Regions from separate parts of the Streptomyces sp. LaBMicrA B280 genome, predicted to be linked through region 1. Evidence: riboswitches for the same ligand, from Rfam matches in the RefSeq annotation. Region 1 holds a riboswitch; the other holds the start of a gene.
What was found. Region 1 has a riboswitch for glycine ahead of gcvT (glycine cleavage system aminomethyltransferase GcvT). Riboswitches for the same ligand answer to the same signal wherever they lie in the genome.

Region 1 (15,828 bases):
AAGATGGCGAGGCCGGGCACGATCATGTACTGGGGATCGACCTGGTAGTAGGTGACCGCTTCGCGGAGCATGCCGCCCCAGGAGGCCTGCGGGGGCTGGATGCCCACACCGAGGAAGCTCAGGGACGCCTCGAAGAGGATGTTGGTCGGGATGAGCAGCGTCGAGTAGACGATGATCGGGCCGACCAGGTTCGGCATCAGCTCGCGGAAGAGGATGTACGGGGCCTTGGCGCCCATGCCGCGGGCCGCGTCGACGAACTCGCGCTCGCGCAGGGCCAGGGTCTGGCCGCGCACGATCCGGCCCAGATAGGGCCAGTTGAAGAAGCCGATCACGAAGATGAGCACGCTGAGGTGGAGCGGCAGACCGTTCAGTCCGAAGGCGCCGCCCTGGAGCGTTGCGGAGATCGCGATGGCGAACAGCAGCAACGGGAAGGCGAGGAAGGTGTCCATCAGCCGGCTGATGATCGAGTCGACCCGGCCGCCGTAGTAGCCCGCGATCACGCCCATGATCGCGCCGATCACATTGGACAGGATCGTGGCGCCGAAGGCGACGACCAGCGAGACCCAGGAGCCCTCCAGGATGCGGGTGGCGATGTCCCGGCCGAACTTCGGGTCCACACCGAGCGGGTGGTCCAGGCTCATGCCGCCCAGGCCGCCCTTGGGCAGCGAGGTGTCGGGGACGATCAGGTCCTGGTGGAAGGCGTTGGGGTCGAGGCCGAAGGCGGCCTGCAGGGGGCGCGAGAGGATGGCCAGCAGGATCAGCAGGATCACGATGACGCCGCCGGCCACGGCGACTCTGTCCCGCTTGAAGCGGGTCCAGGCGATCTGGCCCAGGGAACGACCCTCGATCTGCCCCTTGTCGGCTCCCGCGAGCACAGCCTCAGGCTGCGCCTCGGCTGCCGCCCCGGTGGTCTCGATCGGTGCGGTCACGATGTGCGACCCCTCTCGCCGGTGGTGACCGGCCTGCGCTGCCGCGGTTTGCGGCTTTGTCGACTTGCAAGCGAACACGAGTTTGGAAGGCTCGTGGTCTGAGTGGGGAGTCTTCAGCGTCCTTGCGATCACTCGCCAGAGCTGACGGTGAAAGTATGCGCAACCGTGATGCACCGCGGAGGATTCCGTTATCCGGACAGTGGGTAACGACCCCCGGACGTGGGTCAGTTGGGACACAACGCCGTAATGCCGCGGTTCGGGAATTAGGGCGGGAACGGCACCGGAAGCGACGGAACCTCAGTAACCGCCGTGCACCGGCGGATAGCCGTAACCCGGCGCCGGGGCCTGGAGTTGGGGTGCCGGGTGGCCGGCCGGGGCGGCGACGTGGGCCTCGCGGTCGTAGAACGGCCGGGCCTGGGCGCGCATCCACATCACGACCGGGTCGTGGTCGTCGGTCAGCGCGACCGTGGAGACGGGCAGGCCCTCGGGGACGGCGCCGACGGAGCGCTGCATCATCGCGCGCACCGAGTCGACCGCGGCGGGCGAGGTCTCGTACAGGTCCAGACCGATGGCGAGGTACGGCGCCCCGAGCGCGGGCTGCACCCAGGCGCGGCGCAGCGAGCGCAGGGCGGGGGTGCGGTGGGCGTGCTGCGCGAGCAGGGCGTAGAACTGCGGGATCTCGATGCCGGGTTCGGTCAGCCTGAGGGGGCCCGCGGGCTGCCGGTCCAGGCCGGTGGCGATGCGGCGCAGGTCCAGCCAGGGGATGCCGACGCCGCCGCCGGGGGCGTGCGGGTTGAGCCAGAGACCGTAGTGGTCGGGGTAGAGGGTGCGGGCGACGTCCAGGCCGTCGACCACCTCGTACGAGCGGTTCCAGCCGCTGGCGGACAGCTCCTGGGCGGAGGTGACGCACGGCGCGTAGTGGCAGCCGCCGACCTCCATGTCCCCGTACTGGGCGTCCGGGGAGCCGGCCTGGCCGTGCCACAGCAGCATCCAGATCTGGCCGGCGGAGGGGGTGGCGAGCGCGCGAAGCAGGGCCTCGTAGGCGTCGTAGCGTCCGGGCGTGACGTGGCGGAGCGTGTGTTCGACGCTTCCGCTGTGGGTGGCGCTCACCTTGTCATGCCCTTCTTCTCCCTCGTGCCCCGCGTGTGGAGACAGCTTATGCGCCGACGGGCGCGGGGCCCGTTGTCCGTTCGCCCAGGCCGCGGCTGGGGCCCGCCGGGCAGGCACCTAGCGGATGTAGAAGGGTCGGACGCTTGACTTCAGCCATTCGGCCACCGGGTCGTCCGTCACGTCCAGCAGGATCAGGTTGACCGGCCAGGCGGTCGGGATCTGGCCGAGGGCGCGGCCCAGGGCCTCCAGGGGCAGGGCGCGGAAGTCGCCCTCCCACTGGGAGAGTTCCACGCCGACGAACATGACCGGGTCGGCGTTCTCGACGACGGCCAGGCAGCGGCGGGCGGTGATGACCACGCCGGTCGCGGCGAACTCGGCGGACGCGGCGGAGAGGAAGTCGACCGGGTCGTCCTGCCAGTCGGGCTCGAACAGCCGGACGCGGCCGCCGCCGGCGGGGCCGTCCAGCGGGGTGTGTCCGGCGCGGCACAGCTCGGCGACGGCCTCCGGCGGGAGCGGGATGCCGACCGTGCCCCCGGGGTTCACCGCGATGCCCGCCTGCGGGGGCAGGCCGCGGGCGAACTCCACGGCCGGGGCGATGGTGTACGACAGGTGGGAGCCGACGGCCTGGTGGAACTGCTCCTCCGAGCTGAACACCGGCACGTACGCCTGGCCCTCGATGTCCAGGGTGGGCAGGTCCAGCGGGCCGCTGCCGGGTCCGCCGCCGGACGGCAGCGGCACCCAGACGAAGCTGCGGCCGAGGACCTCGATGATCCGGCCGCCCGCCGTGGGTATGCCGAGGGAGGCCGAGAGCACCTCCTCCAGTTCATTGCCGGGCCAACCGCCGTGCGGGTGGGGGTGTGTCTGTGCCGGGAAGTCCGCGGGAACGTCCGCCGGGAAGTCCATCTGCCTACCGCCTGCTGGGAACCACTGCTGGGACCATGAAGGCTAACGGGTACCGGTGACAGAGCCGTACTCCATGAACACGATCCGCTGTACGGCGTCTGCCGCGGCCCGGTCCAGGAGCACCGCGGAGCCGCAGCCCGCGGGCACCTCCCCCCGCCCGACCGCCCCCAGCAGCCGGGCCGTCGTACGCCGGTGGCGGCCGAAGGCGCGGGGGGAGACGGTGCGGCCGCGCTCGCGCTGGCCCGTGCGGGCCGTCTCCTCGGACACGTCCAGCAGGAGCAGGTGCAGGGTGGCGCCGGAGCGGCGGGCGGCGCGGGCCAGCCAGGCGCGCACCCAGGGCTGGGTGCCGCAGTCGTGCACCACCAGGGCGGTCCCCGTGCGCAGGGCGCGGCGCAGCGACCGGTAGTGCGCGGCGCGCACCAGGGGGCGGTAGACGGCGTACGGCAGGAAGCGGGGCAGGCGGGCGGCGAAGCGGGCCCGGGTGTCCTGGGAGTCGACGCGGCGGGCGGTGACCGCGCGGCGCATCAGCGTGGACTTGCCGCTGCCGGGCAGCCCGGTGAGCACCACGATGTCCCGGGGGCCGAAGCGGAGGGTGTCCGGGCCCCGGGCGGCCCGGCCGCGCAGGTCGAGCACGGCGGGCGCGGCGGGCGCGGGGCGGGCGGCCACCCGCTCGTGGGCCGCGGGGCTTCTCGGCGCCGGGATACCGGTCGCGTGCGCCATGGTCCTGTTCACCGTGATCGTCCTCCCCTTGTGGTTCGCAATCTCCATGCCCGGTGGAAGTAAAGGGAAGGTAATGCCCGGTGGGCCACGGGCGGGTGCGCGTACCGCTACGGCTCGGTTACGGATGCGACCCCTGACGGGCGGGGGCGCGACGTGCAATGATGTGGCCGCCAACTGCATACCGGCCGTTTGAATCCGCGCGGGAGAGTCCCCAGCAGGCTTCGCTGGGGCGCCGAAGGAGCAAGTCCCTCCCTTGAATCTCTCAGGCCCCGTTACCGCGCGGGCGAGGCACATCTGAAAAGCGGGCCGCCGTGACGGCTGCCCCACCCAAGGTGCAAACCGTGATCGCCTCCGTGGCGGTCCCGGCGAACCTCTCAGGTTCCGATGACAGATGGGGAGGAACGTTCCTCGCCCCATCCCTGTTGCCCTGGGAGACGACCGACCGATGAGCAGTACCGAACTCCGACACACCGCGCTGGACGCCGTGCACCGCTCGCTCGGTGCGACGATGACCGACTTCGCGGGCTGGGACATGCCGCTCCGCTACGGCTCCGAGCGCGACGAGCACCTGGCCGTGCGGACCAAGGCGGGCCTGTTCGACCTCTCCCACATGGGCGAGATCACCGTCAGGGGCCCCGAGGCCGCCGACTTCCTGAACATGGCCCTGGTCGGCAACATCGCCTCCGTCGGCGTCGGCCGCGCCCGCTACACGATGATCGTGCGGGCCGACGGCGGCATCCTGGACGACCTGATCGTCTACCGGCTCGCCGAGACCGAGTACATGGTCGTCGCCAACGCCTCCAACGCCCAGGTGGTCCTGGACGCGCTGGACGAGCGCTCCGCCGGCCTCGACGTCGAGGTGCGCGACGACCGGGACGCCTACGCCCTGCTCGCGATCCAGGGCCCGGCCTCCCCCGGCATCCTGAAGTCCCTCACCGACGCCGACCTGGACGGTCTGAAGTACTACGCGGGCCTGCCCGGCACCGTCGCCGGCGTCCCCGCGCTGATCGCCCGCACCGGCTACACCGGCGAGGACGGCTTCGAGCTGTTCGTCAAGCCCGAGCACGCCGTCGAGCTGTGGCAGGCGCTGACCAAGGCCGGCGAGGGCGTCGGCCTGGTGCCCTGCGGCCTGTCCTGCCGCGACACGCTGCGCCTGGAGGCGGGCATGCCGCTGTACGGGCACGAGCTGAACACCTCGCTGACCCCCTTCGACGCCGGGCTCGGCCGCGTGGTCAAGTTCGAGAAGGAGGGCGACTTCGTGGGGCGCGCCGCGCTCGTCGAGGCCGCCGAGCGCGCCGCGCAGAACCCCCCGCGGGTCCTGGTCGGCCTGATCGCCGAGGGTCGTCGGGTGCCGCGCGCCGGGTACCCGGTCGTCGCCGGCGGCGAGGTGATCGGCGAGGTCACCTCCGGTGCCCCCTCCCCCACCCTGGGCAAGCCGATCGCCATGGCCTACGTCGAGGCGGCGCACGCGGCGCCCGGCACCGAGGGCGTAGGCGTGGACATCCGCGGCACGCACGAGCCCTACGAGGTCGTCGCGCTGCCGTTCTACAAGCGCCAGAAGTAGACAGCGAGCCCGGTCGCGCCCCCGCCCCCGACGGGCGGGCACGTGACCCTGCGCACATTCGCCCGCCCACCGGCGGCCACCAGCGTCCCCCCGTCATCAGCACTCCCGCGCGTACAGGAGAATTCAGGCCATGAGCAACCCCCAGCAGCTGCGCTACAGCAAGGAGCACGAGTGGCTGTCGGCCGCCGACAACGGCGTCTCGACGGTCGGCATCACCGAGTTCGCGGCCAACGCGCTCGGCGATGTGGTCTACGCCCAGCTCCCCGAGGTCGGCTCCACCGTCGAGGCGGGCGAGACCTGTGGTGAGCTGGAGTCCACCAAGTCGGTCTCCGACCTGTACTCCCCGGTCACCGGCGAGATCACCGCGATCAACGAGAACGTCGTCGACGACCCGTCGCTGGTGAACTCCGAGCCCTTCGAGGGCGGCTGGCTGTTCAAGGTACGCGTCGCGGGCGAGCCGGCCGACCTGCTCTCCGCCGCCGAGTACGACGCCCACATCGCCGGCTGAGGAGTCATAAGCGCATGACTGTCCTGAACACGCCCCTGCACGAGCTGGACCCGGAGATCGCCGCCGCGGTCGACGCCGAGCTGCTCCGCCAGCAGGCCACGCTGGAGATGATCGCGTCCGAGAACTTCGCGCCGCTCGCGGTGATGGAGGCCCAGGGCTCGGTCCTCACCAACAAGTACGCCGAGGGCTACCCGGGCCGCCGCTACTACGGCGGCTGCGAGCACGTCGACGTGGCCGAGCAGATCGCCATCGACCGGGTCAAGGAGCTGTTCGGCGCCGAGTACGCCAATGTGCAGCCCCACTCCGGCGCCTCCGCCAACCAGGCGGCCCTGTTCGCGCTGGCCCAGCCCGGGGACACCATCCTCGGCCTGGACCTGGCGCACGGCGGCCACCTGACCCACGGCATGCGGCTGAACTTCTCCGGCAAGCAGTTCAACGTGGTCGCGTACCACGTGGACGAGGAGAGCGGCCTGGTCGACATGGCCGAGGTCGAGCGGCTCGCCAAGGAGCACCGCCCCAAGGTCATCATCGCGGGCTGGTCCGCGTACCCGCGCGAGCTGGACTTCGCCGAGTTCCGCCGGATCGCCGACGAGGTCGAGGCGTACCTGTGGGTCGACATGGCGCACTTCGCGGGCCTCGTCGCCGCCGGTCTGCACCCGAACCCGGTCGAGCACGCGGACGTGGTCACCTCCACGACGCACAAGACCCTGGGCGGCCCGCGCGGCGGCATCATCCTCGCGAAGAAGGAGTTCGCGAAGAAGCTGAACTCGTCCGTCTTCCCGGGCTTCCAGGGCGGTCCCCTGGAGCACGTGATCGCGGCCAAGGCGGTGTCCTTCAAGGTCGCGGCCTCCGAGGGCTTCAAGGAGCGCCAGCGCCGTACGGTGGACGGTGCCCGTATCCTCGCCGAGCGTCTGACGGCCGAGGACGCCCGCGCCGCCGGGGTCAACGTGCTGTCCGGCGGTACGGACGTGCACCTGATCCTGGTCGACCTGCGCGCCTCCGAGCTGGACGGCCAGCAGGCCGAGGACCGGCTGCACGAGGTCGGCATCACGGTCAACCGCAACGCGGTCCCGAACGACCCGCGTCCCCCGATGGTCACCTCGGGCCTGCGGATCGGCACGCCCGCGCTCGCGACCCGCGGCTTCACGGCCGAGGACTTCGCCGAGGTCGCGGACGTGATCGCCGAGGCGCTGAAGCCGTCGTACGACGCCTCGGCACTGAAGGCACGGGTCAAGGCCCTGGCCGACAAGCACCCCCTGTACCCGGGTCTGTCCAAGTAATTCCCCGGTGGGGTACTCGCCGACGAGTACCCCACCACTGCCCCAAGGAGTGACCGTGGCCATCTCGGTCTTCGACCTGTTCTCGATCGGCATCGGCCCGTCCAGCTCCCACACGGTCGGCCCGATGCGCGCGGCGCGCATGTTCGCGCACCGGCTGCGCAACGAGGAACTGCTGGCCTCGGTCGCCTCCCTGCGCTGCGAGCTGTACGGCTCGCTCGGCGCGACCGGACACGGCCACGGCACCCCCAAGGCGGTGCTGCTCGGCCTGGAGGGCGCCTCCCCGCGCACGGTCGACGTGGAATCCGCCGACGAGCGGGTGGAGTCGATCAAGAACTCGGGCCGTCTCTCGCTCCTCGGCGAGCGCGAGATCGCCTTCTCCTTCGACGACGACCTGGTCCTGCACCGCCGCAAGGCCCTGCCGTACCACGCCAACGGCATGACGATATGGGCGTACGACGCCTCGGGCGCGGAGCTGCTCAGCAAGACGTACTACTCGGTCGGCGGCGGCTTCGTGGTGGACGAGGACGCGGTCGGCGCGGACCGGATCGTGCTGGACGACACGGTCCTGAAGTACCCCTTCCGCACCGGCGACGAACTGCTGCGCCTGACCAAGGAGACCGGCCTGTCGATCTCCTCCCTGATGCTGGAGAACGAGCGGGCCTGGCGCACCGAGGAGGAGATTCGGGCGGGCCTGCTGGAGATCTGGCGGGTCATGCGGGCATGCGTGCAGCGCGGTCTGACCCGTGAGGGCATCCTGCCGGGCGGGCTCAAGGTCCGCCGCCGGGCGGCCGTCTCCGCGCGCCAGCTGCGGGCCGAGGGCGAGCCGCTGGCACGGGCGATGGAGTGGATCACGCTCTACGCGATGGCGGTGAACGAGGAGAACGCGGCCGGTGGCCGGGTGGTGACCGCCCCGACGAACGGCGCGGCCGGCATCATCCCCGCGGTGCTGCACTACTACATCAACTTCGTGCCGGGCGCGGACGAGGACGGCGTGGTCCGCTTCCTGCTGTCCGCGGGCGCGATCGGCATGCTCTTCAAGGAGAACGCCTCCATCTCCGGCGCCGAGGTCGGCTGCCAGGGCGAGGTCGGCTCCGCGTGCTCCATGGCCGCGGGCGCGCTCGCCGAGGTGCTGGGCGGCACGCCCGAACAGGTGGAGAACGCGGCCGAGATCGGCATGGAGCACAACCTGGGCCTGACCTGCGACCCGGTCGGCGGCCTCGTGCAGATCCCGTGCATCGAACGCAACGGCATGGCCGCGGTGAAGGCGGTCACCGCCGCCAAGATGGCGATGCGCGGCGACGGTTCCCACATGGTCTCCCTCGACAAGGTCATCAAGACCATGAAGGAGACCGGCGCGGACATGTCCGTGAAGTACAAGGAGACGGCGCGGGGTGGGCTCGCGGTGAATATCATCGAGTGCTGACATTTACTTGGCCGGTCCGCGGAACGATCATGGTTGCATGGACCGACCGAGTCAGCTCATCGAGTGCGGGGAATTCCTCCTTCGGCGTTTACGGGGGCAGCGTGATTTCGTTCAACTGTTCACGTTGATAGAGGAATCCCGGGATCATCTGCGGCCCTGGATGCCGTGGGCCGACGGCCATGACGAGCAGAGCACCCGGGATCTGCTGGAGAGTTCCGCTTCCAAATGGGAGAGCGGCGAACTCTACAACTACGTCGTCGCGGAGAATGACAAGCTCATCGGCATGTGCCAGGCGTATCGGGCCGAGCCCCGGGGGTGCCGGCTGGGGTACTGGCTGCATCCCTCGGCCGTGGGGCGGGGCATCGCCACGAGGGCGACGGCGGCGCTGGGCCGGGAGATGTTCGCGCTGGCGGACGTGGGGTACCTGGAGATCGCGCACGACCTGGCGAACGCCCCCAGTCGCGCCGTTCCGCGCCGGCTGGGCTTCACCGAGCTCCGGCGTGAGCAGGCGCCACCGCCGGCGGCTCCGTCCGGCTGCGGAATCGATGTGATCTGGCGTCTGAACCGCCCCGCGACCGGGGGCAAGTTTCCGGGGGGCCGTGCGGGGGGCACAAACTCTGCATGCTCCACGGCATCGACGTAAGTTCCTTCCAGTCCACGTCATATGACACGGACGGGCTCTCCTTCGTCTTCATGAAGGCGACCGAGGGCCGTTCGTATGTGAACCCCCGCCTCACCGCGCAGACCAAGACCGGCCGCGACGCCGGACTGGTCGTGGGTTTCTATCACTTCCTGTGGCCGGGCAATCTCACCGCCCAGGCCGACTACTTCCTCCAGCACGCTCCGGAACGCGCCGGCGACATCCTGGCCGTCGACTGGGAACCCACGAGCGACGGCACTCACGCCAGCAACGCGGACAAGGACTCCTTCATCCGCAAACTGAAACAACTGCGGCCGCACAACAAGGTCGTGCTCTACACCAACAGAGACTTCTGGCTGAACATCGACCGCACCTCTTACGCGGGCGACGGCCTCTGGATCGCCGACTACGTCACCGCGGGCAAGCCCCGGATCAAGGCCAAATGGCGTTTCCACCAATACGCGAGCCAGCCCCATGACAAGGACGTGGCCGACTTCGCCTCCACGGCGGCGCTCAAGGAGTGGGCGGGCGGCTGAGGCGCGCAGGGGTGCCCGCTCCGGAGAACGGGGCACCCCTGCCGACCCGGGTCACTTGTTCAGGTAGGTCCAGAACTCGTCGAAGGACAGGACCTGGTCGCCGTTGAGGTCACGGGACTTGATGATGGCTTCGGCGACCGTGTCGGTGACATTCCAGTCGCCTCCCTGGGCCAGGGCGGACTTGAATTCGGCGGCGGTGATGAAACCGTCGCCGTCCACGTCGATCCGCTGGAATTCCTTGCGTGCTTCCTCGATGTCCGCCACCGATCCGCCCCTTTTGCTCGTGTTTCTTGTGCCCATGCAGGCGTACTGACGCTGGTCAGATTAGCTGTCCGTGCGGGCGCGCAGTGCCGCGACCACCCAGGCGAAGTCCTCGGCGTGCGGCGGCGCGGGGGCGCGGTTGACCAGGGCGATGAGTTCGCGGTAGCGGGCGACGCGGTCGTTGAAGCCGGCCGTCATGCGCTCCAGGACGTCCGCGCGCGGGGCGTCGCCGAAGAGTTCGCGCAGCACGGGCTCCGCCTCCGGTGAGTCCGGGGCGATGCCGCGCTCGCGGGCCGGGGCCGCCAGTTCCACCAGCCGCCTGGCGAACCAGAGCGAACGGCCGCGGGCCTCCCCCGGTGCCCCGTCCGCCGAGTTGAGCTCCATCGCCCGGCGCATCTGCGCGCGGAACTCCGGGTCCTGGAGCATCTCCGCCAGCTCCACCCACGCGTCCACCTCTTCGGGCGTCGGGTCCGGCGCCAGGTCCACCGTGGTGGCGCGCAGCCGCTCCCGCACCTCGGGGTCCACGGCGTCGAGCCCCTGGAGGGCCTCCGCCACGAACTCCGCCATGATCCGCTGCCGTTCGGCCGCCGACAGCCGGGCCAGTTTGTTCATCAGGGTCATCTCCTTCGCGGTCGAGTCACGTCGTGCGACCGACGACAGCACCGCACGGGTCACCTTCAGCGACCTGATCTGCGCGTCCAGCGCGGCCACGTGCGTCGCCGCGACCTGTGCCACGGTCCGCTCTCCCGCCAGCACACGTCGCACGTCGTCCAGGCCGAGCCCCAGTTCGCGCAGGGTCCGGATCAGCTCCAGGCGAGCGACGCCCTGGGCGTCGTACAGCCGGTAGCCGCCCGGTGAGCGGGTCACCGGGGTGAGCACGCCCTCGTCCGACCAGTAGCGGATGGTGCGCACGGTCAGTCCGGTGGCCCGTGCCAGCTCGCCGATGGTGAGAAGTCCGGTGCCGTCGTCGTTCATGTCTGGGAGTCTGGGCCTTCCAGTGGGTGGAGACTCAAGGGGTGGCGTCATGGAGTCCGTGCGGGAGATTCTCGACGGTGTGGCGCGGGGCGTGTTCCCGCCGGCGGACGGCCGTACGACGGTCCTGCCTCAGCCCGGGCCCCGGCATGCGGGCGTACTGGCGTTCACCGGGCACTCCGTCGTCGTCACGGACGAGGACCCCGCCTGGGTGTACGACACGCTGCGCGGCCTGGACTGCGATCCGCTGGCGGCCGCCCTGCACCCGCGCTTCCTGGCCGCGCTGCTGGAGCGCACCGGGCGGCGGGCGGAGACGGTGGACGCGGTGCTGGTGGCCGGCCCGCTCCCCGGCGTCCCCCCGCTCGCGCTGACGGAGATCCGGGACGCCGGTCATCCCCGGATCAGGTACGCGCGCGAGCGCCGCGAGGAGGTGCGGGCCTGGCAGGCGGACGGCGGGGTGCTGGTGACGGGGCGCGGGACGGCCGGACGCCTCGAGGTCTCGGTGGAGGTGGACGAGGGGGCCCGGGAGCAGGGGCTGGGGCGGCGGCTCGCGTACGCGGCCAGGCGGCTCGCCGCGGAGCCCGTCTGGGCGCAGGTGGCGCCGGGGAACGCCCGGAGCCTGCGGGCGTTCCAGGCGGCCGGGTACGGGGCCGTCGGCGCGGAGCTGCTGCTGCTCCCCGGCTCAGCGGAAGACGCCCGTGTGCCCCAGTGAGTAGCGGCCCGGCTGGGGATAGACCGCGAGGCCGTGCGGGCCGCTGCCGACCGGGATGCGGGCCAGTTCCCTGCCGGTGCGGGTGTCGATGGCGTACACCTCGGCGTCGTAGCGGCCGGAGAGCCACAGGACCTTGCCGTCGGCGGAGACGCCGCCCATGTCGGGGCTGCCGCCGCCGGGCAGTTCCCACTTCTTGGTGAGCTTGTTCCGGGCGAAGTCGAAGATGGAGATGGTGCCCTCGCCCCGGTTGGAGACGTACATCTCGCGGGAGTCGCGGCTGATGTAGAGGCCGTGCGCGCCCTTGCCGGTGGAGAGCAGGGTCGGCTTGGTGAACCGGTCGCCGTCCAGCACCCACACCCCGTTGGCCATCATGTCCGCGATGTAGAACCGCTTGCCGTCCGGGGAGACCTTGACGTCCTGCGGCATGGAGCCGTGCACGGGCAGCTTCTCCTGGCCGACCACCGCCATCCGCGCGGTGTCGACCTTGAGGATCTCGCCGCTGAACTCGCAGGAGACGATGAAGTAGCGGCCGTCGCGGGAGAAGTCCGCGTGGTTGACGCCGTAGCAGCTGACCGGCACCGCCTTGACGGTCCTCATGGTGTGGGCGTCGCGGAAGACCAGCTGCCGGTCCATGGAGGCCATGACGATCGCGTACTTGCCGTCGGGCGTGAAGTACAGGTTGTACGGGTCGTGCACGGCGACCGGCTTGCCCGCCTTGCCGGTGCGGGGGTCGAGGGGGGTGAGGCTGTTGCCGAGGTCGTTGTTGACCCACAGGGTCTTCAGGTCCCAGGAGGGCACCACGTGCTGGGGCTGGCGGCCGACCGGGATGGTGTCGATGACCTTGTAGGTGGCGGGGTCGATGACGGTGACCGTGTCGGAGTTGGTGTTGGGGACGTACACCCGGGAGGGGAAGTCCTTGACCACCGGGGAGAGCAGCCCCGGCCGGTCCGCCGCGTAGATGTCCGCCGGGTCCTCGACCGGGGGCATGCCGGGCAGCACGTTCACCCGCGCCTGGTCCACCTGCGGCTGGGCCGGCGGCTTGCTGCCGACGGCCTCGTTCGCGCGGTGCGCGCCCTGGCCGCTGCACGCGGACACCAGGGCCAGGGCGGTGAGGGCGGCACCGGCGGCCAGCCGGCGGGCGGCTTTCGTGGTTCGCATCAGCTCAGCAGCTCCGTGGTGGTGACGGCGCGCAGTTCGCGGCGGTCGAGTTCGGTGAGGAGGCCGGGGAGAGCGGCGACCGTGTCCTCATAACCGAAATGCAAACTCACCACCGAGCCCTCGCGCACCTCCGAGAGGACCTTGCGGGTGACGGCGGCGGCGCCGGGACGGGTGTAGTCGAGCGAGTCGACGTCGTACGACAGCACGTGCGGGTAGCCCACTTGGCGGGCCAGCCCGGCGACGAGCGCGGAGGCGGTGGGCGCGCGGGACGGGCGGAACCAGGTGCCGATGGAGCCGGTGAGCCTGCTGAGCCGGTCGGCGCAGTCGGTGATCTCCTTGCGGGCGTCGGCCTCGGCGAGGTCGTTGACGGAGATGTGCCGCTGCGTGTGGTTGCCGAGGTCGTGGCCGCCGTCGAGGATGCGGCGGGCGATGTCGGGATGTTCGTCCAGCCAGGTGCCGACGGCGAGCACGGTGAGGTGGGCGCCGTGCCGTTCGGCGGTCTCCAGCAGGGTGTGGGCGATGGCCGGGTCGCCCTGGCCGTGGAAGGTGAGCGCGACCCGGGGGCGGGTGCGCGGGCCGTGGGTGATCTGGGCCGGCTGCCCCGGGTAGGCGCGGGGCGCGGGGGCCGGACGGGTGGGAGACGGGGACCGCACGGCGGAGTCGGGGGTGGTCCGTGCGGTGGTGGACTGCGCGGCGGCAGTGGTCTTCGGGCCCGTGCCGCAGCCGGCGGCGAGCGCGCCGCCCGCGACGAGTCCGGCGCCCGCGCGCAGCGCGGCACGGCGGTTGGTGGTGGTCACCCGCGCCATTTAAGGGATGAAAGGTAAGAAAAGCGCGTTTTGTCCGACTTGATGTCGGGAGGCGTGCCGCGCCCGCCGCCGTCGCGCGTCGCTACCGCTCGTTCACCCGCATCTCGAACCAGGTCGTCTTGCCGCGCGGCAGCAGATCGACGCCCCAGCGGTCGGAGAGCTTGTCGACCAGGAACAGGCCCCGGCCGCTGATGTCCAGCTCCTGGACCGGCATCAGACAGGGCAGCCCCCGGGAGGGGTCGCGCACCTCGACGCGCATCCAGCCGGGGCGGCAGCGCATGCGCAGCCCGAAGACGCGGGCGCCGGTGTGCCGTACCGCGTTGCCGACCAGTTCGGACACCAGCAGGACCGTATCCTCGGCCAGCTTGGGGGTGAGCCGCCAGGTGCGCAGGACCACGACCTGGGCGAGGCGACGGGCGGTGGCGGCGGATTCCGGGCGGGAGGGCAGCTGCACCTCACGCTCCGTCGGATTGCCGAACAGTTCGAGCGCCTTGAGCGCCTGTTCGTCCTCGACCGTGGGCGACCAGCGCCCCGCGGAAGCGCGGCTGTGTCCCCGCGGCTGTTCGATGCCCTCCAGCCCCGCCATGCCCCCATGATGGCCGTCGCGCGGCGCCTTGGGGGCCGTTCCGGAGGAATACGCCCCCCGTACGCCCCCGCCGTGCACCGGACGATCGGCATATGCCGATGGCATGTCACTGGCCGGTACACCCCGGCTGAGCTGCGAGGACGACTCAGTTCCGGGCAATCGCGGGGCTCCCTCGACCAGACAGACTTAAGGGTGCCTTAAGGCTCCCATAATCCGCCCCATCGAGGGACCCGTATGAGACGACACGTCAACTGCTGGTGGACTCAAGGGAGTTCAGTTGCGTTTTAAAGGAAATCCGAGCCGACTCCCACCAACCCCGGGTCGCCTAAAGGAACTTGGCCTTTCCGGGGCCCTCCTCCACGAAGCTGCGCATGCCGCGCTCGCGGTCCTCGGTGGCGAACAGACCCGCGAACCAGTTGCGTTCGACGGCGAGCCCGGTGTCGATGTCGGTCTCCAGGCCGACGTCGACGGCCTCCTTGGCGGCGCGCAGCGCGACGGCCGGGCCCTGGGCGAGTTTCGCGGCCCAGGTGTGCGCCTGCTCGTAGACCTCGGCGGCCGGGACGACCCGGTCCACCAGGCCGATCGCGAGGGCCTCGTCGGCCTTGACCATCCGGCCGGTGAAGATGAGGTCCTTGGCCTTGGAGGGGCCGACCAGGCGGGGCAGGCGCTGAGTGCCGCCGGCGCCCGGGATCAGGCCGAGCAGGATCTCGGGCTGGCCGAGCTTGGCGTTGTCGGCGGCGATGCGGTAGTCGGCGCACAGGGCCAGTTCGCAGCCGCCGCCGAGGGCGTAGCCGGTGATGGCGGCCACGACGGGCTTGGGGATGCGGGCCACGGCGGTGAACGCGTCCTGGAGGCCGCGGGAGCGCAGGACCATCGCGGTGTGGTCCATGTTCTGCATCTCCTTGATGTCCGCGCCCGCCGCGAACACCCGCTCCCCGCCGTAGATCACCACGGCGCGCACGTCGTCGCGGCGCGTGGCCTCCTCGGCGAGTTCCCTCAGCCGGTCCTGGGTGGCGACGTCCAGCGCGTTCATCGGGGGGCGGTCGAGACGCAGGGTGCCGACGCCTTCGGCGACATCAAGAGTGACGGTCATACGGCTCAGGTTAACGGCGACTAACGGCGGCGGGGGGGGGGGGGGGGGGGGAGACAACCCCCCCCCCCCCCCCCCCCCCCCCCCCCCCCCCCCCCCCCCCCCCCCCCCCCCCCCCCCCCCCCCTCCCCCCGGGGGGGGGGGGGGGGGGGGGGGGGGGGGGGGGGGGGGGGGGGGGGGGGGGGGGGGGGGGGGGGGGGGGGAAAAGGGAAAGAAAAAAAAAAACCCCCCCACGCCGCGCGGACCTACTTCTTCCAGTCCGCCCAGGACATGTTCCAGCCGTTGAGCCCGTTCCCCGGGAGCACCGTCTTCTCGTGGGAGTTCTTGACGACCACCACATCGCCGAGGATCGAGTGGTCGAAGAACCAGGCGGCCGGCGTCGAGGAGTCGTAGCCGCCCTTCACGTCGCGCAGGCCGATGCAGCCGTGGCTGGCGTTGAAGTTGCCGAAGGCGCCGCCGCCCCAGTAGTTGCCGTGCACGAAGGTGCCGGAGCCGGTCAGGCGCATGGCGTGCGGGACGTCCTTGATGTCGTACTCGCCGCCGTAGCCGACCGTGTCGCCGTTCATCCGGGTCACGGACAGCTTCTCGCTGATGACCATCCGCCCGTTCCAGGTGTCGTAACCGGGCTTG
Region 2 (15,828 bases), on a different contig from region 1:
CGGGTGGAGAGTTCGCTCCCGGCCCGTACGCGTCCAACGCCCCGGCGGGGCAGCCGCGGCAGGAGGATCCGTCCATGTCGGTCCTGGTGTGTACGAGGTGCGGTAACCGCAACGCGGAGAACGCCCGCTTCTGTTCCAACTGCGGTGCGCCGCTGCGTCCCGGAGCCGTGCCCGAGCGCGCGTCCGAGACGACGTCCACGATCTCGATCTCCGGTCTCGAGGCCTACGACGCGGAGACGACCGGCCAGACGCCGATGCCGCTGCTGTCGCCCGAGGCGCAGGCCGCGGTGGACGCGCTCCCGGCGGGCTCGGCCCTGCTGGTGGTGCGCCGTGGCCCGAACTCGGGCAGCCGCTTCCTGCTCGACGGCGACCTGACCACGGCCGGCCGTCATCCGCAGAGCGACATCTTCCTGGACGACGTGACCGTCTCGCGTCGCCATGTGGAGTTCCGCCGTTCGCCGGACGGTTCGTTCACCGTCGCCGACGTCGGCAGCCTGAACGGCACGTACGTCAACCGCGAGCCGATCGACCAGGTCGCCCTGCACAGCGGTGACGAGGTGCAGATCGGCAAGTACCGGCTGGTGTTCTACCCGAGCCGGCAGGGCATCTGACCCGCCCCCGGACGCGTTCCGGGGGTAACCCAGGGAAGGTCCATGCTTCACACACCGAGCGGCGGTGCCGGAAGCGGTACCGCCGCCAGGGACAGCGGGTTGATGAGCATCGGGGCGGTGCTGAACGCGCTGCGCGAGGAGTTCCCCGAAGTCACCATCTCCAAGATCCGTTTCCTGGAGGCGGAGGGGCTCATCGAGCCGCAGCGGACCCCTTCGGGGTACCGCAAGTTCAGCCCCGGTGACCTGGAGCGGCTCGGACACGTCCTGAGAATGCAGCGGGACCACTATCTGCCGCTCAAGGTGATCCGCGAGCATCTGGACGCCATGGAGCGCGGCGAGGCCGTCCCGCTGCCCGTGGTCGGGCGCCAGCGCACCGGGGACGAGGTCCTGGAGGTGCAGGAGGGGCCCACCGTGGCCCGGGTCGGCCGCTCCGAGCTGCTGGCCGCCGCGGACATCGGCGAGGCCGAGCTGGAGGAGTGGGAGTCGTACGGGCTCCTGGTGCCCCTGGCCGACGGGACGTACGACGCGGAGGCGGTCACCGTGGCCTCCCTCGTCGCCGAACTGGGGCACTTCGGGATCGAGCCCCGCCATCTGCGGGTGATGAAGGCGGCCGCCGACCGGGAGGCCGGGCTGGTCGAGCAGGTGGTGGCCCCGCTCAAGCGCCACCGCAACCCGCAGACCAGAGCGCTCGCCGAGGCCCGTACGAAAGAGCTTGCGGCGCTCACCGCGAAGCTGCACGCGGCCCTCCTGAAGACCGCCCTCGGAGTGCGTCTTCCCTGATCCGGGGGCGGTCCGGCGGGGGCCGGATCGGGCGGCCGCCGGGGGCCCGACTACCCAAACGTCCCGGGCACGGCCTAGGGTTGCTGTGTGAACGAGCTCGATGTCGTAGGTGTCCGGGTCGAAATGCCCAACAACCAGCCGATCGTGCTCCTGCGCGAAGTGGGAGGCGACCGCTACCTCCCCATCTGGATCGGGCCGGGGGAGGCGACGGCGATCGCCTTCGCCCAGCAGGGCATGGCCCCGGCCAGGCCGCTGACCCACGACCTGTTCAAGGACGTGCTGGAGGCCGTCGGCCAGGAGCTGACCGAAGTACGCATCACCGACCTGCGGGAAGGCGTCTTCTACGCGGAGCTGGTGTTCGCCAGCGGGGTGGAGGTCAGCGCCCGCCCCTCCGACGCCATAGCGCTGGCCCTGCGCACCGGCACGCCGATCTACGGCAGCGACACGGTGCTGGACGACGCGGGGATCGCCATCCCGGACGAGCAGGAGGACGAGGTGGAGAAGTTCCGCGAGTTCCTCGACCAGATCTCGCCCGAGGACTTCGGCACCAGCAGCCAGTGAGGCGGTCGGCGCCCGCGAGCGGCTCATAGGGGCTCTGGCCTGCGCGGCCGGGGCTTTCGGGGGTCGGTCCTGGGCCTCTCGCGGCCGGTTCCCGGGGCAATTGCCACCGGCGATTGAGAGCGTCCTACGGGTCTCCGCGAGGGCATTCGGCTAGCCTTTCCCCGCGGTGGGACACGGGAAACCACTCCTTGGGTGATTATCACTCGGCGTGCCGAGTGTGGCGATCGTTGACGCACCCCTGGTGACTGCCTACCGTCGAGAAGGCAGGTCAAGGACGGAGGTCGGCGTGAGAACCAGCGGCGACGGTACGGCTGGGGGTGCTCCCGTGCGCGGTTACGGGGAGAGCGGTCCGTACCCGGTTCACAGCAGCGCGGTGGATCACGCTCCGCAGCGGCCGACGGCGGTGCCGGGCGGCGAAGGGGCGGCGTCCATGACGTCCGAGGAGATCGGCTACCGCGGGCCCACGGCCTGCGCGGCGGCCGGCATCACCTATCGACAGCTCGACTACTGGGCGCGTACGGGCCTGGTCGAGCCGAGTGTGCGGCCCGCGTACGGATCGGGCACCCAGCGGTTGTACAGCTTCCGGGACGTCGTCGTCCTGAAGATCGTCAAGCGGTTCCTGGACACCGGGGTCTCGCTCCAGAACATCCGCTCGGCCGTGCAGCACCTCCGGGAGCGCGGTTTCTGCGATCTGGAGCGCATGACGCTCATGAGCGACGGCGCGACCGTCTACGAGTGCACCTCGCCCGACGAGGTGCACGCGCTCCTCCAGGGCGGCCAGGGCGTCTTCGGGATCGCGGTCGGCGTGGTCTGGCGGGACGTGGAGAACGCCCTGTCCCAGCTGCACGGCGAGCGCGTCGACACGGGCGAGACGCTGGTCGGGCACAACCCGGCGGACGAACTGGCGCGGCGCCGCAACCGGGCGGTCTGAACCGCCCCTGACCCGACGGGCCGCCGGGCGACGTCGGATTGTCAGTGCCGTGGTGCAGCATCGGAGATGTGAGAAACGCGCCCACGATCCTGCATCTCGACATGGATGCCTTCTACGCCTCGGTGGAGCAGGCGTCCAAGCCGAGCCTGCGCGGGAAGGCGGTCGTGGTCGGCGGGCTCGGACCGCGCGGAGTGGTGGCCACGGCGTCGTACGAGGCGCGGGCCTTCGGAGTGCACTCGGCGATGCCCATGGCCCAGGCGCGGCGGCTGGCGCCCAACGCGGCGTATCTGGTGCCCCGCTTCAGTCTGTACCGGGCGGTCAGCGAGCAGGTGATGACACTGCTGCGAGAGCTGTCGCCGCTGGTGGAGCCGCTGAGCCTGGACGAGGCGTTCGTGGACCTGGCGGCCTCGGACGCGGCGCGGGACGCGGAGTCGGCGCGGCGCGCGGGCGTCCGGCTGCGCGCGGACATCCGTACGGTCACGGGGCTCACCGGGTCGGTGGGGCTCGCCGCGTCCAAGATGCTCGCGAAGATCGCCTCCGAGCGGGCCAAGCCGGACGGCCTGGTGCTCATCGAGCCGGGCACCGAGCGGGCGCTGCTGGGACCGCTGCCGGTGCGGACCCTGCCGGGGGTGGGTCCGGCCACCGGCGACCATCTGCGGCGCGCCGGGATCACGACGGTCGAGGAACTGGCCGAGGCGGGCGAGGACGAACTCGTACGCCTGCTCGGCAAGGCCCATGGGCAGGCGCTGTACGCCATGGCGCTGGCGCGGGACGAGCGGTCGGTGGTGGCCGAGCGGGAGGCCAAGTCCGTGTCGGTGGAGGACACGTACGACGTGGACATCCATGACCGGCTGCGGATCGGCCTGGAGGTACGGCGGCTGGCGGACCGGTGTGTGCGGCGGCTGCGCGATGCGGGGCTGTCCGGGCGGACGATCGTACTGAAGGTGCGGCGGTACGACTTCTCGACGCTGACCCGCTCCGAGACGCTGCGGGGCCCCACGGACGATCCGGCGGTCGTGCGGGAGGCCGCCGAGCGCCTGCTGGAGTCCGTGGACACCACGGGTGGGGTGCGACTGCTCGGTGTCGGTGTCTCCGGGCTCGCCGACTACACCCAGGAGGACCTGTTCGCCCAGGCGTCCTCGCGGGCGGAGCCGGCGCCGGAGGAGGCGGCGGCCGAGCCGGTGGCGATGCCCCGGGAGCCGGTGCTGCCGCACTGGCGGGCGGGCCAGGACGTGCGGCACGCGGAGCACGGGCACGGATGGGTGCAGGGGAGCGGAGTGGGCCGGGTGACGGTGCGCTTCGAGACCCCGCAGTCGCCGCCGGGGCGGATACGCACCTTCCTCGTCACGGACCCCGCGCTGGAACCGGCGGACCCGCTGCCTCTGGTCGTCACGGCACCCGCCCCCTGATGCCGCCCGCCCCTGGCGCCCGGGGTCATGTCTCCTCCGAGCCCGCCAGCTTGCCGAAGGTGTGGTCGGGGGCGGCGTCCGGGGTCACGTCGAGGCCGTAGTGGTGGTAGAGCTGGAGTTCCTGTTCGGGGGAGAGGTGGCGGCCCACGCCGAAGTCGGGGGCGTCCTTGATCAGGGAGCGGTCGAAGGGGACATGGAGGGTGCCCTCGACGAGCTCGCTCGGTTCCAGGGGGACGAACGCGTCGCGGGAGAAGAGGCCGGTGCGTATGGCCGCCCACTCGGGGACACCGGTGGCGTCGTCCAGATACACCTCGTCGATGGTGCCGATCTTGGTGCCCTTGCGGTCGAACGCCTTGCGGCCGATCAGGTTGCGCGGATCGATGTCGGTCTGCACGGTCCCTCTCCCTCCAACTGGTCGCAACTCATCCGTAAGCACTACGAAAGAGCACATTCACTGCCGCGGCCACTTGAGAATCCGGCCATTGACCTCGCTGGTAGTCTGATTGCGGCTGCTGACCCCATGCGGGAGAGTCCTCCGACCCACCTCGGAGGCGCCGAAGGAGCAAATCCTCCCCGGAATCTCTCAGGCTCACGTACCGCATGGACGAGGTCACTCTGGAAAGCAGGGCGGGTGTCGACGGCTTCCGCTCTCACCGACGGTGAAAGCCGGTGCCGTCAAGGTGCCGGTGAAGCTCTCAGGTTGAGATGACAGAGGGGGAGGCCGTCCGGGCACCCGCGCCGTGGTGCCCTTCGAAGGTCGTCAGACCAGGAGGCCTCCGCCATGACCGCCCATCGCATTCCGCTCTCCGAGCTCGAAGCGGGCATCCCCTTCGAACAGCGCCACATCGGGCCCGACCAGGAGGCGCGGGCCAAGATGCTCGCTCAGGTCGGCTACGGCTCCCTGGACGAGCTGACCGCCGCCGCGGTCCCGGATGTCATCAAGAACGCCGACGCCCTCGACCTGCCGGGCGCCAGGACCGAGGCCGAGGTGCTGGCCGAGCTGCGCTCGCTCGCCGACCGCAACCAGGTCCTCGGCTCCATGATCGGCCTGGGTTACCACGGCACCTTCACCCCGCCGGTCATCCTGCGCAACGTCCTGGAGAACCCGGCCTGGTACACGGCCTACACGCCCTACCAGCCGGAGATCTCCCAGGGCCGCCTGGAGGCCCTGCTGAACTTCCAGACCATGGTCGCCGACCTCACCGGTCTGCCCACCTCCGGCGCCTCCCTCCTGGACGAGGGCACGGCCGCCGCCGAGGCCATGGCGCTGTCCCGGCGCATGGGCAAGAACAAGAAGGGTCTCTTCCTGGTCGACGCGGACGCCCTGCCGCAGACCATCGCCGTCATCCAGACCCGCGCCGAGCCGACCGGCGTCGAGGTCGTCGTCGCCGACCTGAGCGCGGGCATCCCGGCCGACATCGCCGCCCGTGACATCAACGGCGTGCTGGTCCAGTACCCCGGCGCCTCCGGTGCCGTACGCGACATCAAGCCGGTGATCGAGCAGGCGCACGAGCTGGGCGCGCTCGTCACCGTCGCCGCCGATCTGCTCGCCCTCACCCTGCTGACCTCCCCGGGCGAGCTGGGCGCGGACATCGCCATCGGCACCACCCAGCGCTTCGGCGTCCCGATGGGCTTCGGCGGCCCGCACGCCGGTTACATGGCGGTGCACGAGAAGTTCGCCCGCAGCCTGCCCGGCCGCCTGGTCGGCGTGTCCGTCGACGCCGACGGCAACAAGGCGTACCGGCTGGCCCTCCAGACCCGTGAGCAGCACATCCGCCGCGAGAAGGCCACCAGCAACATCTGTACCGCGCAGGTGCTGCTCGCCGTCATGGCCGGCATGTACGCCGTCTACCACGGCCCCGAGGGCCTCAAGGCCATCGCCCGGCGCACCCACCGCTACGCGACACTGCTCGCCGAGGGCCTGAAGGCCGGCGGCATCGAGATCACGCACGGCGCCTTCTTCGACACCGTCACCACGCGAGTGCCCGGCAGGGCCGCCGAGATCGTCGCCGCCGCCCGGGACAAGGGCGTCAACCTGCGCCTGGCCGACGCCGACCACGTCTCCCTGGCCTGCGACGAGACCACCACGCGGGCGCAGCTGGAGAGCGTCTGGGCCGCCTTCGGCGTCGAGGCCGACCTGGAGGCGCTGGACGCGGCCGCCGGGGACGCGCTGCCCGAGGCGCTGCTGCGCGGCGACGACTTCCTCGCCCACCCGGTCTTCCACCAGCACCGCTCCGAGACCGCGATGCTGCGCTACCTGCGCAAGCTGTCCGACCGCGACTACGCGCTCGACCGCGGCATGATCCCGCTGGGCTCCTGCACCATGAAGCTCAACGCGACCACCGAGATGGAGCCCATCACCTGGCCCGAGTTCGGCGCGCTGCACCCCTTCGCGCCCGCCGAGCAGGCCGAAGGCTTCCTCACGCTCATCCATGAGCTGGAGGACCGCCTCGCCGAGGTCACCGGCTACGACAAGGTCTCCCTGCAGCCGAACGCCGGTTCCCAGGGCGAGCTGGCCGGTCTGCTGGCCGTCCGCGGCTACCACCGCGCGAACGGCGACGAGCAGCGCACCGTCTGCCTCATCCCGTCCTCCGCGCACGGCACCAACGCGGCCAGTGCCGTGATGGCCGGCATGAAGGTCGTCGTCGTCAAGACGTCCGAGGACGGCGAGATCGACGTCGAGGACCTGCGGGCCAAGATCGAGCAGCACCGCGAGCAGCTGGCCGTGCTGATGATCACCTACCCGTCCACGCACGGTGTGTTCGAGGAGCACGTCGCCGACATCTGCGCCCGGGTGCACGAGGCCGGCGGCCAGGTGTACGTCGACGGCGCGAACCTGAACGCCCTGGTGGGCCTCGCCAAGCCGGGCCACTTCGGCGGTGACGTCTCGCACCTGAACCTGCACAAGACCTTCTGCATCCCGCACGGCGGCGGCGGCCCCGGCGTCGGCCCGGTCGCGGTCCGCTCGCACCTCGCGCCGTACCTGCCCAACCACCCGCTCCAGCCGGCGGCCGGCCCGGAGACGGGCGTCGGACCGGTCTCGGCGGCGCCGTGGGGCTCGGCGGGCATCCTGCCGATCTCGTGGGCGTACGTCCGGCTGATGGGCGGCGAGGGCCTCAAGCGGGCCACCCAGGTGGCCGTGCTCTCCGCGAACTACATCGCCAAGCGCCTGGAGCCGCACTTCCCGGTGCTCTACACCGGCCCCGGCGGCCTGGTCGCGCACGAGTGCATCATCGACCTGCGCCCGCTGACCAAGGCGACCGGCGTCAGCGTGGACGACGTGGCCAAGCGCCTGATCGACTACGGCTTCCACGCCCCGACCATGTCGTTCCCGGTGGCCGGCACGCTGATGATCGAGCCGACCGAGTCGGAGGACATCATCGAGCTGGACCGGTTCTGCGACGCGATGATCGCCATCCGCGCGGAGATCGAGAAGGTCGGCTCCGGCGCGTGGCCCGCCGAGGACAACCCGCTGCACAACGCCCCGCACACCGCGGGCGCGCTCGGCGGCGAGTGGGCGCACTCCTACAGCCGCGAGGAGGCCGTCTTCCCGGCCGGGGTCTCGGTGGCCGACAAGTACTGGCCGCCGGTGCGCCGCATCGACCAGGCCTTCGGTGACCGCAACCTGGTCTGCTCCTGCCCGCCGCTGGACGCGTACGAGGACTGACCGCGTCCCCCCCGTGCCCCAAGGGCCCCGTCCGGATGTCCGGGCGGGGCCCTCGGCCGTCGGGCGGGGGTGGGTACGGGTGCCTCGGTCGCCTGTACGGGGGCGGGGACGCCTCGCCCCGGGATGAGCCCCGGGACGAGCCCCGGGACGAGCCCCGGCACGAACCGGTCGGTCGCCCTAGGCCGTCTCCAGGGCCACCTCGGTCGCCTTGATCAGGGCGACCACGTCGGAGCCCACGAACAGACCCAGCTGGACGGCCGCGTCCCGGGTGATGGCGGCGGTCACCTCGCCGCCCGGGACGGAGATCCGCACGGTCGCCATGACGGCACCGGTGGTCAGGCCGACCACCGTGCCGGGCAGTTGGTTGCGGATCGACAGGCCCTCGATCTGAGCCGTGGCGACGGAGACCTCGGTCGACTTCACCAGGGCGCGCACCGGTGTGCCGGGGGCGAGGGCCAGGTCCTCGGCGGCCGCCAGGGTGATGGCCGCGGTGAGGTTCTGGCCGCCCTTCAGCCGGACCTCGACGGTGGCCATGGCCTCGCCCGGGTGGACCGCGGTGACGCTGCCGGGGAGCTGGTTGCGGATGCTCAGGGTCATGGGCACCCACCGTAGAGCGCCCGTCGGCTCAGGCGGGGTATGCGTGGGTCTGGGTCGCTTTGACTGTCGCCCAGACCGGTGCACCGGGCTGGAGCTCCAGGTCGGCGGCGGCCAGTGTGGTGAGGTCGGCGGCGAGCCGGAGCTCACCGGCGAGGTCGGCGCGGATCTGGTCGCCGTGCGTCTCCAGACCGGCCACCTCGCAGCGCCACAGATTACGCGCGCTGGCCCCGGTGGGCCGGTCCCGGAAGAGGGTCACGGCCGAGGGCGGGAAGGCCACGAAGGCCGGTCCCGACAGCTCCTCGGTGGTGGCGATCGAGGGCCCGGCGTCCAGTCGTACCGTGTGGCCCGCGGCCTCGCCCCGGTAGAGGTTCAGGCCGACGAGCTGAGCGATGTAGTCCGTGCGCGGGCGGCGGGCGATGTCGGCGGGGGCGCCCTCCTGGACGATCCGGCCGTGCTCCACCACCACCAGGCGGTCCGCGAGCACCATGGCGTCCAGCGGATCGTGCGTGACCAGTACCGCGACCGCCTCGAACTCGGCCAGATGGCGCCGGAGTTGGGCGCGGACCTCCAGCCGGGTACGGGCGTCGAGGGCGGCCAGCGGCTCGTCCAGGAGGAGCAGCCGGGGCCGGGTGGCCAGGGCGCGGGCGAGGGCCACGCGCTGGGCCTGGCCGCCGGAGAGCCGGCGCGGCTTCGCGTCCGCGTGCTCGGCGAGCCCCATGCGCTCCAGCCAGGCCGCGGCCAGCGCACGGGCCTCCGCCTTGCCTTGGCCCTGGCAGCGCGGCCCGAACGCCACGTTGTCCAGCGCGGACAGATGCGGGAAGAGGAGGTAGTCCTGGAAGACGACGCCGACCGGGCGGGACTCCGGCGGCACCCGCTCCAACGGGACGCCGTCGAGCCGGAGATGGCCTCCGCCGAGCGGCACCAGACCGGCGAGGGCGCGCAGCGCGGTGGTCTTGCCCGCGCCGTTGGGGCCCAGCAGCGCGACCACGTCACCGGGCGCCGCCGCCAGGGCCACGTCCAGCCGGAAGCCGCCCCGGTCCACGACGAGCCGGGCGTCGAGCCCCTGCCGGTCCGCCCGCTCCGGGGCCTGGGCGTCGGGACCCTGGGCGTCGGGGTCCGGGGCGTCGGTCATGCGTGCGGGTTCCTTCGGCCTCGGCTGCTCGGTGGGTGTCGTACGCCGTCCTCCCGCCATCTCACACCCCCGTCAGCCAGCGGTCGCGCAGTCCCGCCAGTACCGCGATGGAGACGGCCAGCAGGACCAGGCTCAGCGAGATCGCGGCCTCGGGGTCGTTCTGGAGGGCGAGGTAGACCGCGAGCGGCATGGTCTGGGTGCGGCCGGGGAAGTTGCCCGCGAAGGTGATCGTCGCGCCGAACTCGCCGAGCGCCCGCGCCCAGGCCAGTACGGCGCCCGCCGCGACGCCGGGCGCGATCAGCGGCAGCGTGACCCGGCGGAACGCGGTGAAGCGGGAGGCGCCGAGCGTGGTGGCCGCCTCCTCGAAACGGGGGTCGGCGGCGCGCAGGGTGCCCTCCACGCTGATCACCAGGAACGGCATCGCGACGAACGCCTCCGCGAGCACCACCGCGGTGGTGGTGAACGGCAGGGTGATCCCGAACCAGGCGTCGAGCCACTTGCCGATGACGCCGTTACGGCCCAGCGCGAGCAGCAGGGCCACACCGCCGACGACCGGCGGCAGCACCAGCGGCAGGGTCACCAGGGCGCGCACCAGACCGCGCCCGGGGAAGTCGGTGCGGGCCAGCAGCCAGGCCAGCGGCACGCCGAGGACGAGGCTGACGGCGGTGGCCAGGGTGGCGCTGACCAGCGACAGCTGGAGCGCCTGCCACACCTCGGTGCTGGTCAGCTGGTCCGGCAGGCTCCGCCAGGGGGCGCGGACGAGCAGCGCGAGCAGGGGCAGCAGGAGGAAGGCGAGGGCGAGGATGCCGGGCAGCAGGAGGGGCAGCGGGACACCGAGGCGCCCGGCCGCGCGGATGCGGCCGGGCGTCGTACCCCCGCCCCTGCCCGTACCGGTGGTGCGGCTGCCCGTGCCGACACGGCGGCGGGGGGGGGGGGGGGGGGGGGGGGGGGGGGGGGGGGGGGGGGGGGGGGGGGGGGGGGGGGGGGGGGGGGGGGGGGGGGGGGGGGGGGGGGGGGGGGGGGGGGGGGGGGGGGGGGGGGGGGGGGCGCCGCGGCCGGTCCGTGAGGGGACCGGTCGCGGCGCCGGGCTCATCGGGTGAGGTCACGGCTTGAGGAACCCGGCCTCGCCCAGCACCTTCTGGCCCTCGGCGGAGCGCACGAGCGCGATGAACGCCTTCGCGGTCTCCGCGTTCCTGGCGTTCTTCAGCAGGGCGATCGGGTAGTCGTTGACGGCCTTGGCGGACTCGGGGAACTCCACGCCCTCCACCTTGTCACCCGCGGCGTGCACATCGGTCTTGTACACCACCGCCGCGTCGGCCTCCTTCAACTCGACCTTGTTCAGGGCGCTCTTGACGTCCTGCTCGTAGGAGACCGGGGTGAGCTTGAGGTGGCTGGCGTCCAGCGCCTTCTGGGCGGCGGCGCCGCAGGGCACGGTCTTGTCGCACAGGACGACCTTCAGACCGGGCTTGGTGAGGTCCTTCAGGGAGGCGACCTTGCCGGGGTTGCCGGGCAGGGTGGCGATCTCCAGCTGGTTGCGTACGAAGGTCACCGGGGCGCCCGCCGCGTCCTTGGCATTCGTCACGGTGGCCATGGTCTTGGGGCTGGCGGCGGCGAAGACATCGGCCGGGGCGCCGCCGGTGATGCTCGCGGCGAGGGTGTCGCTGCCGCCGAAGCTGAAGGTGACCTTGGTGCCCGGGTGCTGCTGCTCGAACTCCTTGCCGAGGGCGGTGAAGCTCTCCTGGAGCGAGGCGGCGGCGAACACGGTGACCGTGCCGGACAGCTTGGGGGAGGCGGAACCCGACGAGTCCGACGCCGTGTTCGAGGACCCGGAGGACGACGAGCAGGCGCTGAGGGTCAACAGGGCGGCGGCTCCCGCGCCGGCCAGCTCGAGCATTCGCCGGGTCCGGCGCACGGAAGGGGTCATCACGGTTCTGCTCCTCGTGTTGTGCGGAAGACTGTCGCGCCCTGGCACGGTTGTACGAACCTGCCGTGCCGCGATGATACTGCCGCATCTGCCAGCTGTAAGTCCCTTGTCGCATCGCATGAGCTGGGATCTTGCGTGGTGTGGCTGGCATGTGCGTTTGTACGGTGCTCCGCCGCGGGTACCGTCCTGCCGGAGGTGGTCGCAGGTGACACTCGCCCGACTCGCCCTGAGCGGAGATCTCGTACGTCCTTCCCGGCTGACCGTGCCGGACCTGCTGCGCTGGCCACAGCACCGGGTGGCCGTCAGCTTCGAGTGCGCGACCAGCGGCATGCAGCACCACCGGTTCACGGGGCCGCGGCTGTACGACGTCCTCGCCGACGCCGGACCCGGCTTCGACCCGGCGCGCCGCAAGGACCGGCTGCGCTTCCTGATCGCCGTCACCGGCACCGACGGGCATCACGCGCTGCTGTCCTGGGCCGAGATCGACCCGGACTTCGCCGACGCGGCCGTCCTGCTGGGCGTGACCATCGACGACACCCCCCTGGACACGACCGGCCCCCAACTGGTCCTGCCCCAGGACCGCTGCGGAGCCCGGCACATCAGCGGAATCACAGCGATCCGCGTGGACGGAAGCTACCGGTGCGCACCGGTGGAGGTAGCAGCGATCCCCTGAACCGCGGGCCGGCCCGGGCGGGGAGAGGCCGAACACCGGGCGGGTCCGGACGAGGGGCGGGCCGGTCCTGGATGAGGGGAGAGCCCGGGTGAGGGGAGGGTCCGGACGTGGCGCGGGCCGGGCGCGGGGGCCTTGAGGTGGGGCGGCGCGGGGGCGGGGGCGAGGCGGGTCGGGGAGAGCCGGATGTGGATCGGCGCCGAGTCGGTGGTGACCCGGATGTAGAGCGGCCCGGATTCGGGGCTTGGACGTGGGTCCCCGAGGTGACGTGGCGCGGCTTGGGATGGAGCAGGTGGCCATCGTGACGTGGGGTGGGGGTGGCTTGGAGGTGGGGTGGCGCGGGTGTCGGGGTGAGTTGGATGCCGGTCGGCTCCGGCTTTGGGGGCTTGGGCGTGGGGCCCTCGATGCGAGGTCGCGTGAGCTGGCGTGGGGTCGGTGTGCCGCAGTCCGGCGGTGGGTCTGCGCGGGGTGTCAGGCGGACGCCGCGACCTGGGGCGGGGTCGACTTGGAGGTGGGTCGCCGCGGGTTTCGGGGTGACCCGGATGCGGGTCGGCGCCGGATTCGAGGGCTCGGACGGCGGGCCCCGGATGCGACGTGGCCCGGCCTGGCACGGGGCCGGTGTGACGCGACTCGGGCCCGGTGGCCTGGCCGCTGTGGGGTGGCTCGGAGTTCGGACGGGACCGCGCCGGGGCGGTCCGAGCTTATGGAGCCTGTCCGGGCCGATGGAGTCGTCCGAGCCCGACCAGGCCATCCGAGCTGACGGAGCCGTCCGAGCGCGCCCGAGCCGCCCGGGTCGATGGAGCTGCCCGAGCCTGGCGGAGCCGCCCGAGCGATCCGAGCTGCCGGAGCCATCCGACCCCCGGCCGACCCTGTCCGGGCCGATGGAGTCGTCCGAGCCCGACCAGGCCATCCGAGCTGACGGAGCCGTCCGAGCGCGCCCGAGCCGTCCGGGTCGATGGAGCTGCCCGAGCCTGGCGGAGCCGCCCGAGCGATCCCGACTGACGGAGCCGTCCGAGCCCGGCCGACCCCGTCCGAGCCTGATCAAGCCGTCCGGGCCGATGAAGCTGTCCGAGCCCGGCGGAGTCGTCCGAGTCCGACCAAGCCGTCCGAGCCCGTCCGAGTCCGATCAAGCAAGCCATGCGAACCGACTGTGCCCGTCCGAGCCCGTCTGAATCCGACCTAGCAAGCCATCCGAACCGACCGCGCCCGTCCGAGCCCGTCCGAGTCCGATCAAGCAAGCCACCCGGGCCGCCCGCGTCCGCCCAACCCGGTGGACCCGACGGGCCCGCCCCCGTCCCCAACCGGGTCACCGCGGCAGACGGTCAGACGCGGTCGATATGGACATTCGTCGACTTGACCCGGGCCGTCGCCTCCACTCCGACCTCCAGGCCGAGTTCCTCCACCGCCTCGCGGGTCAGCAGGGAGACCAGCCGGTGTGGGCCCGCCTGGATCTCGACCTGGGCGGCGACGTCGCCGAGTTTGATGGCGGTGACGATGCCGGGGAAGGCGTTGCGCACCGAGGTGTAGGAGGTCTCCTCCTCGCCGCTGCCGCCCTTGGCCAGTTCGACGGAGAACGCGGCCAGGTCCCGGCCGTCGATCAGCCGCCGCCCCGCCTCGTCGCGATGCGTGGCCACCCGGCCCGCGTCGGCCCAGCGGCGGGCGGTGTCCGGGCTGACGCCGAGCAGCCGCGCCGCCTGGCCGATCGTGTAGGACTGCATGCGGAGAACGATAGGGCGCTGCTCAGCCCGTGTGCACACGCGGCCTGCGGTCCCGGTCGGGCTCCGCCTCGCGCAGCACCTCCCGGGTGACCGGCGCGACCTCGCCCTGCCCGAACAGGAAGAACCGCAGGAAGTTGGCGAACGGACTGCCCTCGGTCCACTCGAAGTAGATGTGCGGGGTGCAGCCGGTGACATCGCGGACATGGAGCAGCAGCGCCGCCAGGGCGTTCGGGATGGACGCCGACTCCAGCGTCAGTACCCGGTAGCGCTCGTGCAGGACCTCGCCGCGCACGGTCAGGCCCGCCTCGAACTCCGACGGGTCGGTGACCGTGACCTCGACGAAGACGAAGTCCTCCTGCTCCGGCATGTCGTTGTCGGCGCGGATCTGCTCGATCTTGTCGCGGTACTCGGCCTTGTCCCGGTGACCCGGCTCGTTCGCGATGAACCGCATCTTGCGGCTGGCCATGTCCCTGATGAAACGTTCCGCCAGCGGATCGAGCGTCACACTGGTCACGCGCAGCTCGAAGGCGCGGGCCAGCCGGGACAGCAGCGAGACCAGGATGATGCCGACGATGAAGCAGGCACCGATCTTCACACCGTCCGGACGCTCGATGACGTTGACGACCGTCGTGTACAGGAACACCACCGAGATCACGGCGAAGCCGATGGTCCAGCGGCGCTGTCCCGCCTTGCGCGCCGCGATGGTCACCGCGATCGCCGCGGAGCTGATCAGCACCAGCACACCGGTGGCGTAGGCGCCGCCCTGCTTGTCCACGTTGGCGTCGAAGATCCAGGTCACCAGGAACGCGACCAGCGTGAAGACGATGACCATCGGACGCACCGCGCGCGCCCAGTGCGGGGCCATGCCGTACCGGGGCAGATAGCGCGGCATCAGATTGAGCAGGCCCGCCATGGCGGACGCGCCGGCGAACCACAGGATGGCGATGGTCGAGACGTCGTAGACCGTGCCGAAGGCGCCGCCGAGGTACTGGTGCGCGAGATAGGCGAGGGCACGCCCGTTGGCCGGGCCGCCCGGCTTGAAGTCCTTCTCCGGGATCAGCAGGGTGGTGATGAAGCTACTGGTGATCAGGAAGCAGCTCATGATGACGGCGGCGGTCGTCAGCAGCTTCTTGGCGTCCCGGATCCGGCCGGTGGGGTGCTCCTCGGTGTCGCCCGGGTCGCCCTTGACGTGCGGCATGACGGCGACGCCGGTCTCGAATCCGGACAGACCGAGGGCGAGTTTCGGGAAGACGATCAGGGCCACGCCGATCATCACGAAGATGTTCCCGTGTTGCACGGTCAGCGCGTTGGTCCAGTCCGTGACCACGTGCTCGGCGGTGATGACGTGGTACAGGCCGACGGCCACGACGACCAGGTTGAGCGCGAGATAGACACCCACCAGCGCGAACGCGACGCCGATCGCCTCCAGGAAGCCCTTGAGGAACACCGCGCCGAGCAGCGCCACCAGCAGCAGCGTGATCAGCATCTGCTTGCCCTGGAGGGCGCTCGTCAGATGTGGGTTCTCCACCAGGTGGGTGGAGGCGTCGGCCGCGGACAGGGTGATGGTGATCAGGAAGTCGGTGGCCGCGAACCCGAGGAGGGTCAGCACGAACAGCTTGCCCTTCCAGAAGGACAGCAGCCGCTCCAGCATGGCGATGGAGCCCTCGCCGTGCGGGCTCTCCTCGGCCACCCGCCGGTAGACCGGCAGCGCGCCCGCGAGGGTGACGAGCACCAGCACGATGGTCGCGATGGGGGAGACCAGACCGGCCGCGAGCGCCGCGATGCCCGGCTGATAGCCGAGGGTGGAGAAGTAGTCGACACCCGTCAG

Region 2: linked by a shared signal. The riboswitch ahead of gcvP (aminomethyl-transferring glycine dehydrogenase) and the one ahead of gcvT (glycine cleavage system aminomethyltransferase GcvT) in region 1 are both predicted to bind glycine.

Annotation. Positions count from the first base shown of each region.
Region 1 is NZ_JBMJCT010000003.1:98,441-114,268, forward strand. Features, by position in the region: gene ACLF5H_RS02850 (ABC transporter permease) at 1-929, opposite strand, end outside; gene ACLF5H_RS02855 (enhanced serine sensitivity protein SseB C-terminal domain-containing protein) at 1,227-2,039, opposite strand; gene ACLF5H_RS02860 (enhanced serine sensitivity protein SseB) at 2,157-2,942, opposite strand; gene ACLF5H_RS02865 (AAA family ATPase) at 2,985-3,674, opposite strand; glycine riboswitch at 3,853-3,950, shown strand; glycine riboswitch at 3,951-4,063, shown strand; gene gcvT (glycine cleavage system aminomethyltransferase GcvT) at 4,108-5,226, shown strand; gene gcvH (glycine cleavage system protein GcvH) at 5,357-5,734, shown strand; gene glyA (serine hydroxymethyltransferase) at 5,749-7,014, shown strand; gene ACLF5H_RS02885 (L-serine ammonia-lyase) at 7,070-8,437, shown strand; gene ACLF5H_RS02890 (GNAT family N-acetyltransferase) at 8,475-9,080, shown strand; gene ACLF5H_RS02895 (glycoside hydrolase family 25 protein) at 9,059-9,613, shown strand; gene ACLF5H_RS02900 (EF-hand domain-containing protein) at 9,665-9,877, opposite strand; gene ACLF5H_RS02905 (MerR family transcriptional regulator) at 9,938-10,849, opposite strand; gene ACLF5H_RS02910 (GNAT family N-acetyltransferase) at 10,899-11,558, shown strand; gene ACLF5H_RS02915 (beta-propeller fold lactonase family protein) at 11,529-12,716, opposite strand; gene ACLF5H_RS02920 (polysaccharide deacetylase family protein) at 12,716-13,522, opposite strand; gene ACLF5H_RS02925 (ATP-binding protein) at 13,605-14,213, opposite strand; gene ACLF5H_RS02930 (enoyl-CoA hydratase/isomerase family protein) at 14,434-15,201, opposite strand; gene ACLF5H_RS02935 (L,D-transpeptidase) at 15,444-15,828, opposite strand, start outside.
Region 2 is NZ_JBMJCT010000009.1:6,219-22,046, forward strand. Features, by position in the region: gene ACLF5H_RS08665 (FHA domain-containing protein) at 1-611, shown strand, start outside; gene ACLF5H_RS08670 (MerR family transcriptional regulator) at 654-1,391, shown strand; gene ACLF5H_RS08675 (bifunctional nuclease family protein) at 1,479-1,952, shown strand; gene ACLF5H_RS08680 (MerR family transcriptional regulator) at 2,239-2,883, shown strand; partial or broken gene ACLF5H_RS08685 (DNA polymerase IV) at 2,952-4,393, shown strand; gene ACLF5H_RS08690 (PRC-barrel domain-containing protein) at 4,318-4,686, opposite strand; glycine riboswitch at 4,806-4,901, shown strand; gene gcvP (aminomethyl-transferring glycine dehydrogenase) at 5,074-7,959, shown strand; gene ACLF5H_RS08700 (TOBE domain-containing protein) at 8,137-8,556, opposite strand; gene ACLF5H_RS08705 (ABC transporter ATP-binding protein) at 8,585-9,688, opposite strand; gene modB (molybdate ABC transporter permease subunit) at 9,750-10,544, opposite strand; gene modA (molybdate ABC transporter substrate-binding protein) at 10,791-11,612, opposite strand; gene ACLF5H_RS08720 (molybdopterin-dependent oxidoreductase) at 11,818-12,285, shown strand; gene ACLF5H_RS08725 (TOBE domain-containing protein) at 13,605-14,000, opposite strand; gene ACLF5H_RS08730 (amino acid transporter) at 14,023-15,828, opposite strand, start outside.